DNA from 4 places in the Oceanobacillus kimchii X50 genome. Region 4 is predicted to be linked to each of the others. Evidence: riboswitches for the same ligand, from Rfam matches in the RefSeq annotation. Region 4 holds a riboswitch; each other region holds the start of a gene.
What was found. A riboswitch is a leader RNA that binds a small molecule or an ion and turns the genes downstream of it on or off. The one in region 4 is predicted to bind S-adenosylmethionine.
Positions count from the first base shown of each region.

Region 1: linked by a shared signal. The riboswitch ahead of C794_RS17135 (methionine ABC transporter ATP-binding protein) and the one ahead of C794_RS16635 (LLM class flavin-dependent oxidoreductase) in region 4 are both predicted to bind S-adenosylmethionine.
Region 2: linked by a shared signal. The riboswitch ahead of C794_RS18120 (iron-containing alcohol dehydrogenase family protein) and the one ahead of C794_RS16635 (LLM class flavin-dependent oxidoreductase) in region 4 are both predicted to bind S-adenosylmethionine.
Region 3: linked by a shared signal. The riboswitch ahead of C794_RS06945 (Fur-regulated basic protein FbpA) and the one ahead of C794_RS16635 (LLM class flavin-dependent oxidoreductase) in region 4 are both predicted to bind S-adenosylmethionine.

Region 1 covers NZ_CM001792.1:3,368,964-3,372,118, reverse strand. Annotated here, with positions in the region: gene C794_RS17140 (methionine ABC transporter permease) at 1-422, opposite strand, end outside; gene C794_RS17135 (methionine ABC transporter ATP-binding protein) at 412-1,437, opposite strand; SAM riboswitch class I at 1,539-1,655, opposite strand; gene C794_RS17130 (YxcD family protein) at 1,783-2,082, opposite strand; gene C794_RS17125 (S66 family peptidase) at 2,345-3,155, opposite strand, start outside.
Region 2 covers NZ_CM001792.1:3,570,664-3,573,818, reverse strand. Annotated here, with positions in the region: gene C794_RS20030 (glycoside hydrolase family 84 protein) at 1-621, opposite strand, end outside; SAM riboswitch class I at 1,069-1,188, shown strand; gene C794_RS18120 (iron-containing alcohol dehydrogenase family protein) at 1,297-2,430, shown strand; gene C794_RS18115 (MetQ/NlpA family ABC transporter substrate-binding protein) at 2,427-3,155, shown strand, end outside.
Region 3 covers NZ_CM001792.1:1,303,964-1,307,118, forward strand. Annotated here, with positions in the region: gene C794_RS19770 (hypothetical protein) at 1-209, opposite strand, end outside; gene C794_RS06935 (hypothetical protein) at 329-628, shown strand; gene C794_RS06940 (HAD-IIIA family hydrolase) at 625-1,164, shown strand; SAM riboswitch class I at 1,266-1,366, shown strand; gene C794_RS06945 (Fur-regulated basic protein FbpA) at 1,442-1,642, shown strand; gene C794_RS06950 (hypothetical protein) at 1,732-2,061, opposite strand; gene C794_RS06955 (GNAT family N-acetyltransferase) at 2,188-2,706, shown strand; gene C794_RS06960 (class I SAM-dependent methyltransferase) at 2,720-3,155, shown strand, end outside.
Region 4 covers NZ_CM001792.1:3,262,836-3,265,990, reverse strand. Annotated here, with positions in the region: gene C794_RS16645 (superoxide dismutase family protein) at 1-459, shown strand, start outside; gene ssuE (NADPH-dependent FMN reductase) at 661-1,212, opposite strand; SAM riboswitch class I at 1,305-1,412, opposite strand; SAM riboswitch class I at 1,537-1,646, shown strand; gene C794_RS16635 (LLM class flavin-dependent oxidoreductase) at 1,727-2,782, shown strand; gene C794_RS16630 (ATP-grasp domain-containing protein) at 2,796-3,155, shown strand, end outside.

The DNA.
Region 1 (3,155 bases), 110 kb from region 4:
AATACAGTGAAAATGATCTTTATTGGACTGGCCCCCATGGCTTTAGCGGCTTCAATAACTCCAGGGTCAATACTTACAAGATTATTTTCTACAACTCTTGCAATGGTAAAACTAGCAACAATTGTCATTGGGAAAATTGCAGCAGCAGTGCCTATTGTGGTACCAATGACGAGTCTTGTAACTTGTGAGATTGCTACTAGAAAAATGATAAATGGGATTGGACGAATGATATTAATAATAAAGTTCAGTACGTTAAAGATAATCTTGTTTTCTAGTATGTTGTTTTCACGAGTTACAAATAGCAATAAACCCATGCATATACCTAGAATGGAACCAAAAAATAATGTTGCTGCGACCATGAGTAATGTTTCTCCTGTTGCCTCTACAATTCGTGGCCAAAATGTACTCCAATCAACCCCCATGTGTATACACCTCCTCCATATCAACAATCGTTTCTAATTCATGAATAACCAGTTGTACTTGCTGTTCATCTCCTTCAAAAGAGACAATGAGATTTCCGAATAATTTTTCTTGTAGTTCACGCACGGATCCATATACAATATTAAAGTCGATGTTATGTTTGCGTGTTGTACTTGATAAGATGGGATCAGTGGCTCTTTCACCTTTGAACAAAACACGATAAAGATTACCTCCTCCAGCTTCCGTCCACTCTTTTAGTACTTTTTCAGACGGAAGTTCTTGTTGAACCGAACGAATAAATCGTTTTGTTGTTTCGTGAGAAGGATTTGTAAAAGTATCAAACACATTTCCACTCTCAATGACTTTACCTTCTTCCATCACAGCCACTTTGTTACATATTGACTGAATAACTCCCATTTCATGAGTGATAAGTAGAATGGTTATACCTAAATCTCGATTTACTCTTTTTAATAGTTTCAAGATATCTGATGTTGTATTTGGATCTAAAGCAGAAGTCGCTTCATCACAAATTAAAATATCGGGTGATGTAGCCAGTGCCCTTGCAATCCCAACACGTTGTTTTTGTCCACCTGATAACTGGTCTGGATAATCTTTTGCTTTATCGGATAATCCAACAAATTGTAGCAGTTCAGTAACTCTTTTATTTACTGAACTTTTTGATGTACCAGCAAGTTTGAGTGGATATGCAATATTTCCGGCGACTGTCCGTGATTGGAATAAATTGAAGTTCTGAAAAATCATTCCTATATTTCTTCTACGCTCTCGCAATTGCTTGGCGGATAATTTTCCAACATCTATTCCTTGGATGTGTACCGAGCCTTCGGTAGGACGCTCGAGCATATTTACCAATCGAAGCAAAGTGCTTTTTCCTGCGCCACTGAATCCGATGATTCCATAAATATCTCCTTTCTCAACCGTTATAGATACTTCTTTTACAGCTTCCACTTTTCTTTTTCCAAGTGTAAATATTTTTGTTACATTCTGAAATTCAATCATGTCTTAACCCCCACCAAGTGATGAAATAAAAAATCCCTCATTTCTTGAAAGACAAGAAATGAGGGATTCGTAACCATATGTATATATGTAGAAGCCATCGTTTCTCATCTTCCAAATGCTGGTTTGCATTTGCAGGAATTGGCACAGTATTCTTTAATATAAAGAATCCGCTGCCGAGATGTCATAGGGCCTGATCCCTCAATCTCTCTGGATAAGAAAAAACGTAAAATATTTAGTTGTTATATTGAAAGTAATTCTAGATGATAAAATAAATTAAGTCAATATGGTATTAAAAATAAAATTATTCTGATAAATAGTCCGAGTGTAGTAAATGAAGAAATTGTACTATTCATCTTCACTACGAAGTCTTGCATAGATACCATTTGTCCGGTTTAAATCAAGCTTGAGTCCAGCATATGGATTTGCGTGTAAATTTTCTTTAATCCATTCACGTAGAGCAGAAATAATATGTTTTGTTACAATTTCTTGCTTGCCATATACTGTGGTTATTTCTGCAGAGAAACCGGAATAATCATCATAAAAAAGTTCAACTTCCACTTCAGCTGGCTCAATTTTGCGTTGGCGAGCAATATATATACATACGGCAAGAATAATATCTTCCTCGGGAATGATTAGCTTCGTCACTTCCAAAGCTCCTCTTCATTTTGATGTTGATTTTGTAGTAATAACTTCTCTGCAAACTTCCTCATCACATAGGCTCCCTTTTCTATGAAGTCGGTCACTTTATTTTACTATAATTATGTCAAATTTATGAAGTGAAACGATTTTTTAGTAATAGGAAATATTTTCCGAACTAGTATATAAAGGTTCACAATTTATCGTATTCCGACAGTAAACATACTCTTCAATCGAGTGCAAAGTGAAGCCCAACTTAAGAGAGAAGCGTTCAATCCTGTACAGCGCTTTCCATGATAGAGAAAGTAGCTTGGTTACAGTTAATTCCTGCCATGCGACCATATGGGAGTGTTGCTTTCGGTTCACTATGCCCGAAACTTACATTATAAAGAACTGGTAGTTTCGATAGACCATTTTCTTTGAGTACATCTGTAATTACTTTTTTATACTCCTTGTAATAGGTTTCTCCATGCGGTTTCGCAAATATAATCCCATTCGCATTTTGAAGTATTCCTTGTGTAGCATAATTTTGTAACCATCGAGCGAGAAGCTCTGGTTTTGGCTCTTCTTCTGAAGTTTCGAAAAATAATATTGAATTTTTCCAATGGTGGATTTCTGGCCAAAGATTCGTGCCTTTTATACTTTCCATAGAGTCGATACATCCACCAATTAATCGTCCTTGGACAATACCTTCTCCTTGTAAAATTTCATATGATTTATTAGGGTAAGTCGTTCTTTTCGTGTCTTTATTTTTAATATTCCATTCTAGGAACTCACTTGTCCAATGCTCTGGTGGTTCGATATCTCCAATTATATTGTTCGAGAATAATGTGTTATGGATATGATTGATGGTATATGGATCCATTTCAACATTTTCAGCGAAATCCGTCATGATAGCAGGTCCATAAAAGGAAGATATCCCGGCCTTATAACAGAAAAAATGAGAAATTGTTGTATCCGAATATCCTAAGAATATTTTAGGATTTTTATGAATTACATCGAATTCAATATAGGGTAAAAGGCGAATACTATCTTCACCGCCTATGTTTGAAATAATTGCTTTTATTTCTGGATCTTCAAAA
Region 2 (3,155 bases), 310 kb from region 4:
TTCCATCAATGATTTACGATCATCATTACTCCAAGGTATGCCGTAATAACCTTCGATAAAACCTCTCACTTTCGTATTCGCATAATCGTTGATTTCTAAGTGTTTAATTTGATTATCAGAACGCTGGCTGAGTATTTTTTCGAGGGAGACAATCCCATAAAATGCAGCATCGGTATCTTTACCAATCACCGTCATCGTATTGTTGCTAATTTCCAATTGGTAAGCATCAATCTGATCAAAGTCCATATTATTCGAATCAAGTGTATTCTCCGCGTTCTTTGCTGCTGGGCCACCAGATTCTACGGTTCCGACAAAAAGAGTAATGGCATCTTTGGAAGGTTCTTCTGTGATTTCCGGTATGGGCAGGTTATTGGTGGCAAATATTTCGGTTACTTTTTTCCTTGTGGCATCATCAATCGTGTCATCATAAACAACTTGAATATCCTTGTTGAGGGTTAGCGCACCTTCCCCGTATTCGACACTCTGGGGTGTTGGGTAGAATTCGTATTCCACTTCCGTACTTTTGCTTTCCGCGTTTATGTGTGAGGTGAACGATACCGTTGTAAAGCTAACGAGCAACATTGCGATAATAGGTGAATACCATAACAGTTGTTTTTTCATTTTCTTTATTCCTTTCTTTTTTGTATTTGTCGTACAAGATCAAAAAGGCGTAAAGGATCGAAAAACTAAATTTGAATGGCTTTCCTGCTTGTCCTGGTTTATTTCTTAGAATTATTGCGGAGAATACACCTCCCGAGGTTTAGAAGCGATAATCCTATTTGTTAAAATGTAATAGGATTATCTGTGACTTCCCTAGATTGTAATAACACGTCCCCCAATGGTTGAATACGATTCCCACTATAATAAAGCGGTCTCATTTATATATGAATCTATCTTAAAAGTTATAATTTCGTGTGTCAATGTTTTTACTGAATTTTAAGAAAATATACTCATTAAAAGGAATAGTAGAGTTTTTTGCTGCCTGTTTACTAAAAAAACCTAACTAACTCTATTGACAATTAGTAAAAACCGTAATAGTATGATAATTAAAATTAAATACGCTAATATCTCTTATTGAGAGTGGCTGAGGGACTGGCCCTGTGACGCCCGGCAACCGTTCATCTTAATTCCAATGATGAATAGGTGCTAAATCCTGCAAAATACGGATAGTATTTTGAGAAATAAGAGAGGTGATGAATGACTTACGTATTGTTATGTTATGCCTCTCGAGTTCAAATCGGGAGGCATTTTTAGTTTCCCAAAAAAATTTACACCATGAGAAAAGAGGAAGGGTTTATGTCCACATCTATTGTTAAAGGAGCTCCTGGTCATTATCGGATTGGCTCTGATGTCTTAGAGGAAATTCCTGTACTCCTTGAAGAATTATCAGTTGACCGTATACAAGTTATCGCAGGGAAGAAATCATGGCAGGCGACAAAGCCGTATTTACCTTATGTATTAGTGGAGCAAGTAGAACCGAATATCATCTTTATCGAAGGTCATACCACGCTAGAAAAAGCAGAGACCATAGCGAATCAGCTTCATCAACATTCTGTGGATGCTGTGATTGGTATTGGCGGCGGGACAGCGCTCGATATTACGAAGGCTGCAGCTGTGAAAGCAGATGTTAAATCGATTTTAATTCCGACGATTGCTGCGACTTGTGCTGCGTGGACACCGCTTAGTGTTTTCTATGACAGCGATGGGGCATTTACACATTATACGGATTTTCCGTTGGCGACCACGCTTGTCTTAGTAGAACCAGCTATCATTGCACATGCCCCAATAGAATATTTAAGGGCGGGGATAGGTGATACACTGGCAAAATTTTATGAAGCAGATGCATTGATCGAGAGTTTTTACCCGAATGAAGAAGCGCCTGTACCAGTGAAAGTTTCGCAATTTTCTGCGGGGATTTGCCGGGATGTACTACTGAAGGATGGAAAGGCTGCACTGGATGCCGCACGCACTAAACAAGTTACGCCTGCATTTATTCGAGTTATCGAGGCGATCATCATCACGGGTGGAATGGTAGGCGGATTTGGCGATAAAGCAGGGAGAATTGCCGGTGCGCATTCGATACATAATGGATTAACGGAAGCAATCGAGGCAAAAAACTTCTTACACGGAGAGCTCGTCGCATACGGAATTCTTGGCCAATTGGCATTCGAAAACAAAGAGGATGAGCTTTTGCGTCTACTCGATTTTTACGATCAATGGCAATTGCCGTCTAGTTTACAAGGAATCGGCATTGATGTAACCAATACGGAGCTCGTGGAGAAAATCATTCAGAAAGCAATTCTGCCGCAAGAGTCGATTCATTTTATGAATAAGGAAGTTACGGCGGAATCATTAGCTGGTGCGTTACAGCAAGTAGAGAAATATAATCAAGCCTATTACACGGAAAAAAGAGGAGAGAAAACATCATGAAAAAAGGATTATTAATAGCGATCGTACTTTTAGCAATATCATTATTGGCTGCGTGTGGCAGTGAGGAATCTAGCGGGTCGGGTCAAGGATTGTACGATGATGAAAAATTAGTCATCGGTGTAACGGCAGGGCCACATGAAGAAATTCTTGAAAAAGTAACGGAACTAGCAGAAGAGGAAGGCATCGAAATCGAGTCAAAGGTGTTCACGGATTATGTTATGCCAAACGTTGCTTTAGCTGAAGGGGAGATTGATTTAAATATCTTCCAAACAGAACCGTATTTTAATGCGTTTAAAGAAGATAGAAACTTAGATTTAGTGAAATCATTTGATACCGTTACTTTCCCGATGGGGATTTATTCATTAGATGTCGATGATGTGTCTGAATTACCTGAGGGATCCACCATCGGACTGCCTAGTGACCCTACAAATAGTGGTCGTGCACTTTTACTATTTGAACAAGCTGGTTTAATTGAGTTGGATTCGGAGACAGGAATTAATTCTACGGTTCGTGACATTGATAAGAATAACGGCAATTATGAATTTGTGGAACTAGATTCTGCGCAGATTGCACGTCAGTTAGAGGAATTGGATGCAGCTGCGATTAATACAAATTTTGCTATCGAAGCCGGATTTACCCCTACGGAAGACTCTATTTATATTGAGCCGAAAGATTCTCCTTACATTAACCATGCTGCGGTGAGGGCAGAAAACGAAGACGATGAA
Region 3 (3,155 bases), 1.9 Mb from region 4:
TCACTTTTATAAAATCCAGAGAATTGTAATTTGTTCCGATATAATACAAAAATAGAAATAATGATACCAATACCAGCAATTAATCCTCCATAATAATTATCTAATTGAATACCGATGGATGAATAGATAAACATAATAGCTTTATTGAAAATAAATCCCAATAGACCAAAAATTATGAGTATCCGGATGATTTCTAAAGTGAATTTCATTTTCGGCTCTCCTTAAATAGCTATAAAGTTCTACAATAATCTAAATTGAGTATTTATTAAAATTTTGCGTCTATTATAAATAAATCTACGTCTATTTAATAAAAGGGGGAAAACTAGCAATGGCACTATTGAATCTAGCAAGTGTAATATTAGGGATAATAGCATTAATTCTTCCCGTTATCAATCTATTATCCACACATAAACATAAATTGAAAAAAATTATTCTAATGTTAGTAAGTCTAAGTGCATGTTCTATTGCAATATGTTTTCAGTTATTTTATCAGCATCACCTCGTGAAAATTCAGGATTGGTCAGCTTTAATGGATGTTTCAGGTAGCACAGTTTTGATATCTGCAATACTATTGGCTTTAACGGTTACTTTAAATATTTCTTCCATTTTTGGGATGAGGGAGTCATGATAAACAAAAAGCTTGAAGCAGTGTTTTTAGATAGGGATGGAACCATTGGTGGAGATGATAAGGTACATTATCCAGATGACTTTAAGTTGTTTACGAATTCGAAAAAGAATATAGATTATCTTAAACAATTTGTTCAAGTGTTTTCATTTACCAATCAACCAGGTATTTCATTGGGAGAGGCGAGTAAAGAAGATTTCTATAAAGAATTAATGGGATTTGGTTTTGATGATGTATTTCTATGTCCACATCATCATAAAGAAGGCTGTAAATGCCGAAAACCTAGTACTGGTATGTTAAAAGAAGCTACTTATAAATATCAGTTAAATTTAAATAACTGTGTTGTAATTGGCGATAGATGGAGTGATATGGTAGCAGCTTCCAAAACAAATTCAGTAAAGATATTAGTAAAAACAGGGGCAGGAATGTCAACGCTTCATGACCATTTTGAAAAACTAAAAGAAATTGAACTTGATTTTGTTGCAGAGAATCTTACAGAAGCAGTAAACTGGATTAGTAATCGATATCACCTATCATAGAAAAATGAATGAAACAAATCAATTTATGATATATAGATTGCAGAATTAAATCGCAGTAGACAAATCGGATTAATGAGTTTATAATTAAGTTTATAAAAATATACTTATCAAGAGAGGTGGAGGGACTGGCCCGTTGAAACCTCAGCAACAGAGTGCATCTGTCTGTGCTAAATCCTGCAAGCATTAGCTTGAAAGATAAGTTGAGGTTATCGTAATATACAAATTCTCTCTTCTTATCTTTGCCATGATCATACTTATAGAAGAGGAGGATTTAAATATGGCTTTCTGGAATGAAGATGAATCAGAAAGAAGAAAAAACGAATTAATTGAGAAATTAATTGCATCTAATCATTTTAAAAAAGGGAACAAACATCTTTATGAGCTTACTACCGCAGAGTTAGAATACGAATACTTTAAGCTTCAATTTAATGATCACCCACATGCTGGTAAAAGTGCCATTCATTGGGAGAATTTTTAACTTTATATTTTGATACAAACTTTATCCTCGCATTTGCGAGGTTTTTTTATTCCATTTTTACATCAAATGTATTACTCATAGCAAATTACTTAATTATCAATTACTTTTACATAGATAGTGTCTATTCCGACTGGCGGACCAATCTCTCTGACTTCTCCAGTAAATCCGACTTCAACTTTATCACTTACTTCAAAAGTAATTTCTTCTTCTACAGATAAATCAACAGTTACTTGATTTCCAGAATTTAAAATTGACCCTTTAGTTACTTTAACAATAGCAATATCATTGTTTATCGTCTGTATATTTCCAATAAGGCTATCCTGAGTTTTAAATTTGGCATTTCGAATGTTATTAATAGAAGTGCTATCACAAGAACTGGAAAATACTAACATAAATATTATACTGATGTAATTTATCATTATTCTAAAAATCTTCATATACAATCACACCCCTAATTGATATTATATATTATTAAATGAATGAGAATTATGTATTTTTCTGAATTGAATGATAAAATGGAGTGTAGTCTGTTGGAGGTGACTGGTATGCAAATAAACTTTAAATCAATACATAGTGAAGAGGATGTTAACTTAATTTCCACATTATATAGTAAAGTTTGGAGACAAGATTCTGAAGGGATATTCCAACGAATAAAGAAACATATGGACTATGATGGTTTTCAAGGGCATATGATTCTATCGGAAGAAAATAAGTTAATTGGTTTTGCTTATGGTTATTTTTCATTGAAAGGTCAATATTACCATGATCTTATTGCTAATCATCTGAATCAACAGGAGTATCAAGATTGGTTCTCCAACTGCTATGAAGTTGTTGAAATAATCGTGGACTCATATTATCGAAAGTTAGGATATGGAAGAGAATTATTAGACAGTCTGTTAAAAGGTGCCAAAACAACTACAGCAATTTTGACAACACAACAAGATAATATGACTGCTATACAATTTTATAAGAACCAGCATTGGGAACTAGTAAAAGAGCAATTTTATCCAAATGAAGATGGAAAAGCATTTGTGATTTTCGGTAAGAGACTAAAAAGACAGTAAAGCGAGGTAATATATGATTCCGCTAGTTTATGATCAATTAAATAGGTTTGGTGAAGACGATACATTTTTTCTTTCCCTATTAAAAGAGATAAAAGGGAAAAATCTAGCTGATCTAGGTTGTGGAACAGGAAGGCTCACCTTACATTTTGCTAAAGCAGGATTTGATATAACCGCAATCGATCCAAATAAAGAAGCAATTGAGCTTGCTAAGACGAAACAAACATCCAATCAAGTTGAATGGATTATTGGAGATAGTGGGGATCTAAAGACAAACACATATGATGTGGTGATTATGACTGCAAATGTTGCGCAAGTGTTTCTTACAGATGTGGATTGGGAGCAAGTAACAAGTGATGTTTTTCGTTCATTGAAAGAAGGCGGTTCTTTCATATTTGATACACGTAATCCAAAGGCTGAAGTGTGGAAAAAATGGATGGCAGATAAAACAC
Region 4 (3,155 bases):
ACTGCAGAGGAAGAGGTTTTAGTCTCACTAGAAAATAACGAAGGACAAGTTGTTGGAACAGCTACATTAACAGAAGGTGAAGAAGGAGTTCATATTTCATTAGAGGGTGAAGATTTACCAGCAGGAGAACATGGTTTTCATATTCATGAAGTAGGTAAATGTGAATTGCCAGATTTTGAATCAGCTGGCTCGCATTATAACCCAACAAATGCTAAGCACGGATTTAATCATCCAGAAGGACCTCATGCAGGTGATTTAGAGAACATCACCGTAAATGAAGACGGAACCGTTCAGGCAGAAGTTGATGCTCCAATGGTGACTTTACAAGCTGATACGGAGAATACATTGTATACAGAGCAAGGAACCTCATTAATGATTCATTCCGGTCCAGATGATTATAGGTCTCAACCATCTGGTGACGCAGGAGATCGTATTGCGTGTGGTGTAATAGGAGAATAATTAATTCCATTCTTAAACTTTAAGAGACTAGGACAAAGAATAAATGTTCCTAGTCTCTTTTCTACTTTATTATAATTGTGTTTGGTGGAAGACTGTATTTGTATATATGAGATTGGTCCTGGGTATGTCTCCATAGACCAGTATTGATACATCGTATCAAAAACGTTAAAGAAATTCGTTTATTCATTGATTAAAGTCTCCTCAATAAGTTGTTAATGCTTGTGTCGAAGTTCCTTCAACCATTTGTGCAAAATAGTCCACCTGTTTCTTTGCTCGTTGTAAGATATTATTATCGATAATAGGGATTTCGTGTTGTTTATCTATTTGTTCATCTAAAAAATATAATCCTTTGAGGTTATGTGCTTTTAAAGTTGCGAGAACAGGTTTTAATGTGTACTCAACCGCTAATAAATGTGCAGGGCTGCCCCCTGTCATAATTGGTAAGACTGGTGTGTGTTTAAGTGCATCCTGGGGCAATAGATCAATTAAAGCTTTCAAAACACCCGAATATGCTCCTTTATAGACAGGAGAACCAACGATGACACCATCTGCCACTTGGATTTTTTGGGTTATATTCTTAATAGCCGCACTTTGAAAATTCCCTGTAAATAAATCTTCATACGGCACATCTTTAACAGAAATATGGGTTACAGAAAATTTCTGTTGGATTAGTTGATCACCTAAATAATGTAAGACCTTTTCTGACCTAGATAGTTCGGAGGGGCTGCCGGACAATGTCACAATGTTGTTCATTTTACCTATCTCCTTTGAAAATAAATTAGAATATAAGAAAACCCGCGATAAGCTTAACAAATAAGAGCGTCGCGGATTTTTTTTAATCTGGGCTCTTATCTTTCAAGAAATATAACTTGCTGGAGGTAGCACCTTTCTAATGAAATTAGAGGTTGCTGAAGCGTCAACGGGCCAGGTCCCTCGGCTTCTCTTGATAAGATGTATTAATTTTTTATATATTCTAATATATCAATCCCGATAAGTCAACTTTGTTTTGTGAGGAAATTTAATTGACAATTCTATCAGCTTGTATTATTATCGTTGAAACAAACTAAATAATGAAATATCTTATCCTGAGAGGTGGAGGGACATGGCCCACAGAAGCCTCGGCAACAGGTTCTAGTTTGAATACTGTGCCAAATCCATCAAGCATTTTTATGCTTGGTAGATAAGAGAAGACGGTGACAGAGCTCTTTTCTTATCTAAGGAAAGGGCTTTTTTAGTATTATTACAACTATAGACATGGGGGATGAAAATGAAGTATGGTTTTTGGTTGCCGATTTTTGGAGGTTGGCTTCGTAATGTAGAAGATGAGCAGATGCCTCCTACGTTTGAATATGCGAAACAGGTAATTCAGCATGCTGAGGAATGGGGCTATGATACGACATTAATTGCTGAATTATATTTAAATGATATTAAAGGGATAGAAGCGAATTCTTTAGAAGCTTGGACAACAGCAGCTGGGTTAGCTGCTGTAACAAATAAAATTGAAATTATGACAGCGGTTAGACCGATATATCACAATCCAGCAGTAATTGCGAAAATGGCTGCTAATATTGACCAATTAAGTGGAGGAAGATTCACGCTAAATGTTGTTTCTGGATGGTGGTCAGAAGAAGCGAAACAATATGGTGGAGACTTCACTGAACATGATGAGCGGTACGATAGAACAATCGAATTCCTAGAGGTTTTAAAAGGACTTTGGTCGGAAGGTACCTTCTCTTACTACGGGAAATTTTATCAGGTAGAGAATACGAAGTTAGCACCAAAACCTATTCAACAACCGAATCCAATTCTATATGCTGGGGGAGAAAGTGAAAAAGGGAAGCAAGTAATTTCTACTTTATGCGATGCATATGTGATGCATGGTGGAACAGTAGAAGAAATTCAAGAAAAAATAGGTAATATGAAAAATCGGAGAAATAATCTCGATAAGGAAGCATTGCAATCATTTAGTATGGCTGCCTACGTGATATGTAGAGACTCTGAGGAAGAAGCATTACAAGAGTTGGAAAGAATTACATCAATAAAAGACGAAAAAGGATATGCAGGAATGAAAGATTTTACTTCTAAATCCCAATTAGAACAACAATTACAAATAAAAGATTATTCTGTTTCGAACAGAGGGTTACGTCCGAATCTTGTAGGAACACCTGAACAAATTGCAGAAAGAATAATAGAATATGAGAAAGTTGGTTTGGATCAGCTATTACTACAATGCTCCCCTCAATTGGAAGAGTTGGAACGATTTGCTAAGCAAGTGATGCCGAAAGTAGAAGAATTAAGAAAGAAGACATCTACGTTACACTAAAGGAGTCATGATAATGAGTAAAATTTATGTTTTACATGAAAATATGGAATGGACAGAACATCTTATAAAACGATTTAATGATTTAGAACTTCCTTATGAAGATTGGTTACTTCAAGAAGGACATATAGATTTACTGAGTGAACCACCAGAGGGAATATTTTATAATCGCATGAGCGCATCCTCTCATACAAGAGGAAATCGTTTTGCGCCAGAGTTTACAAATGCTGTGTTAGCGTGGTTAGAGTTTCATGGAAGAAAGGTTATTAATGGTAGCCGTGCCCTACAATTGGAAGTAAGTAAAGTTCAACAATACTTGGAACTTGAGAGGTTTGGTGTAAAAACGCCAAAAACAGCTGCAGCAGTTGGAAAAGAG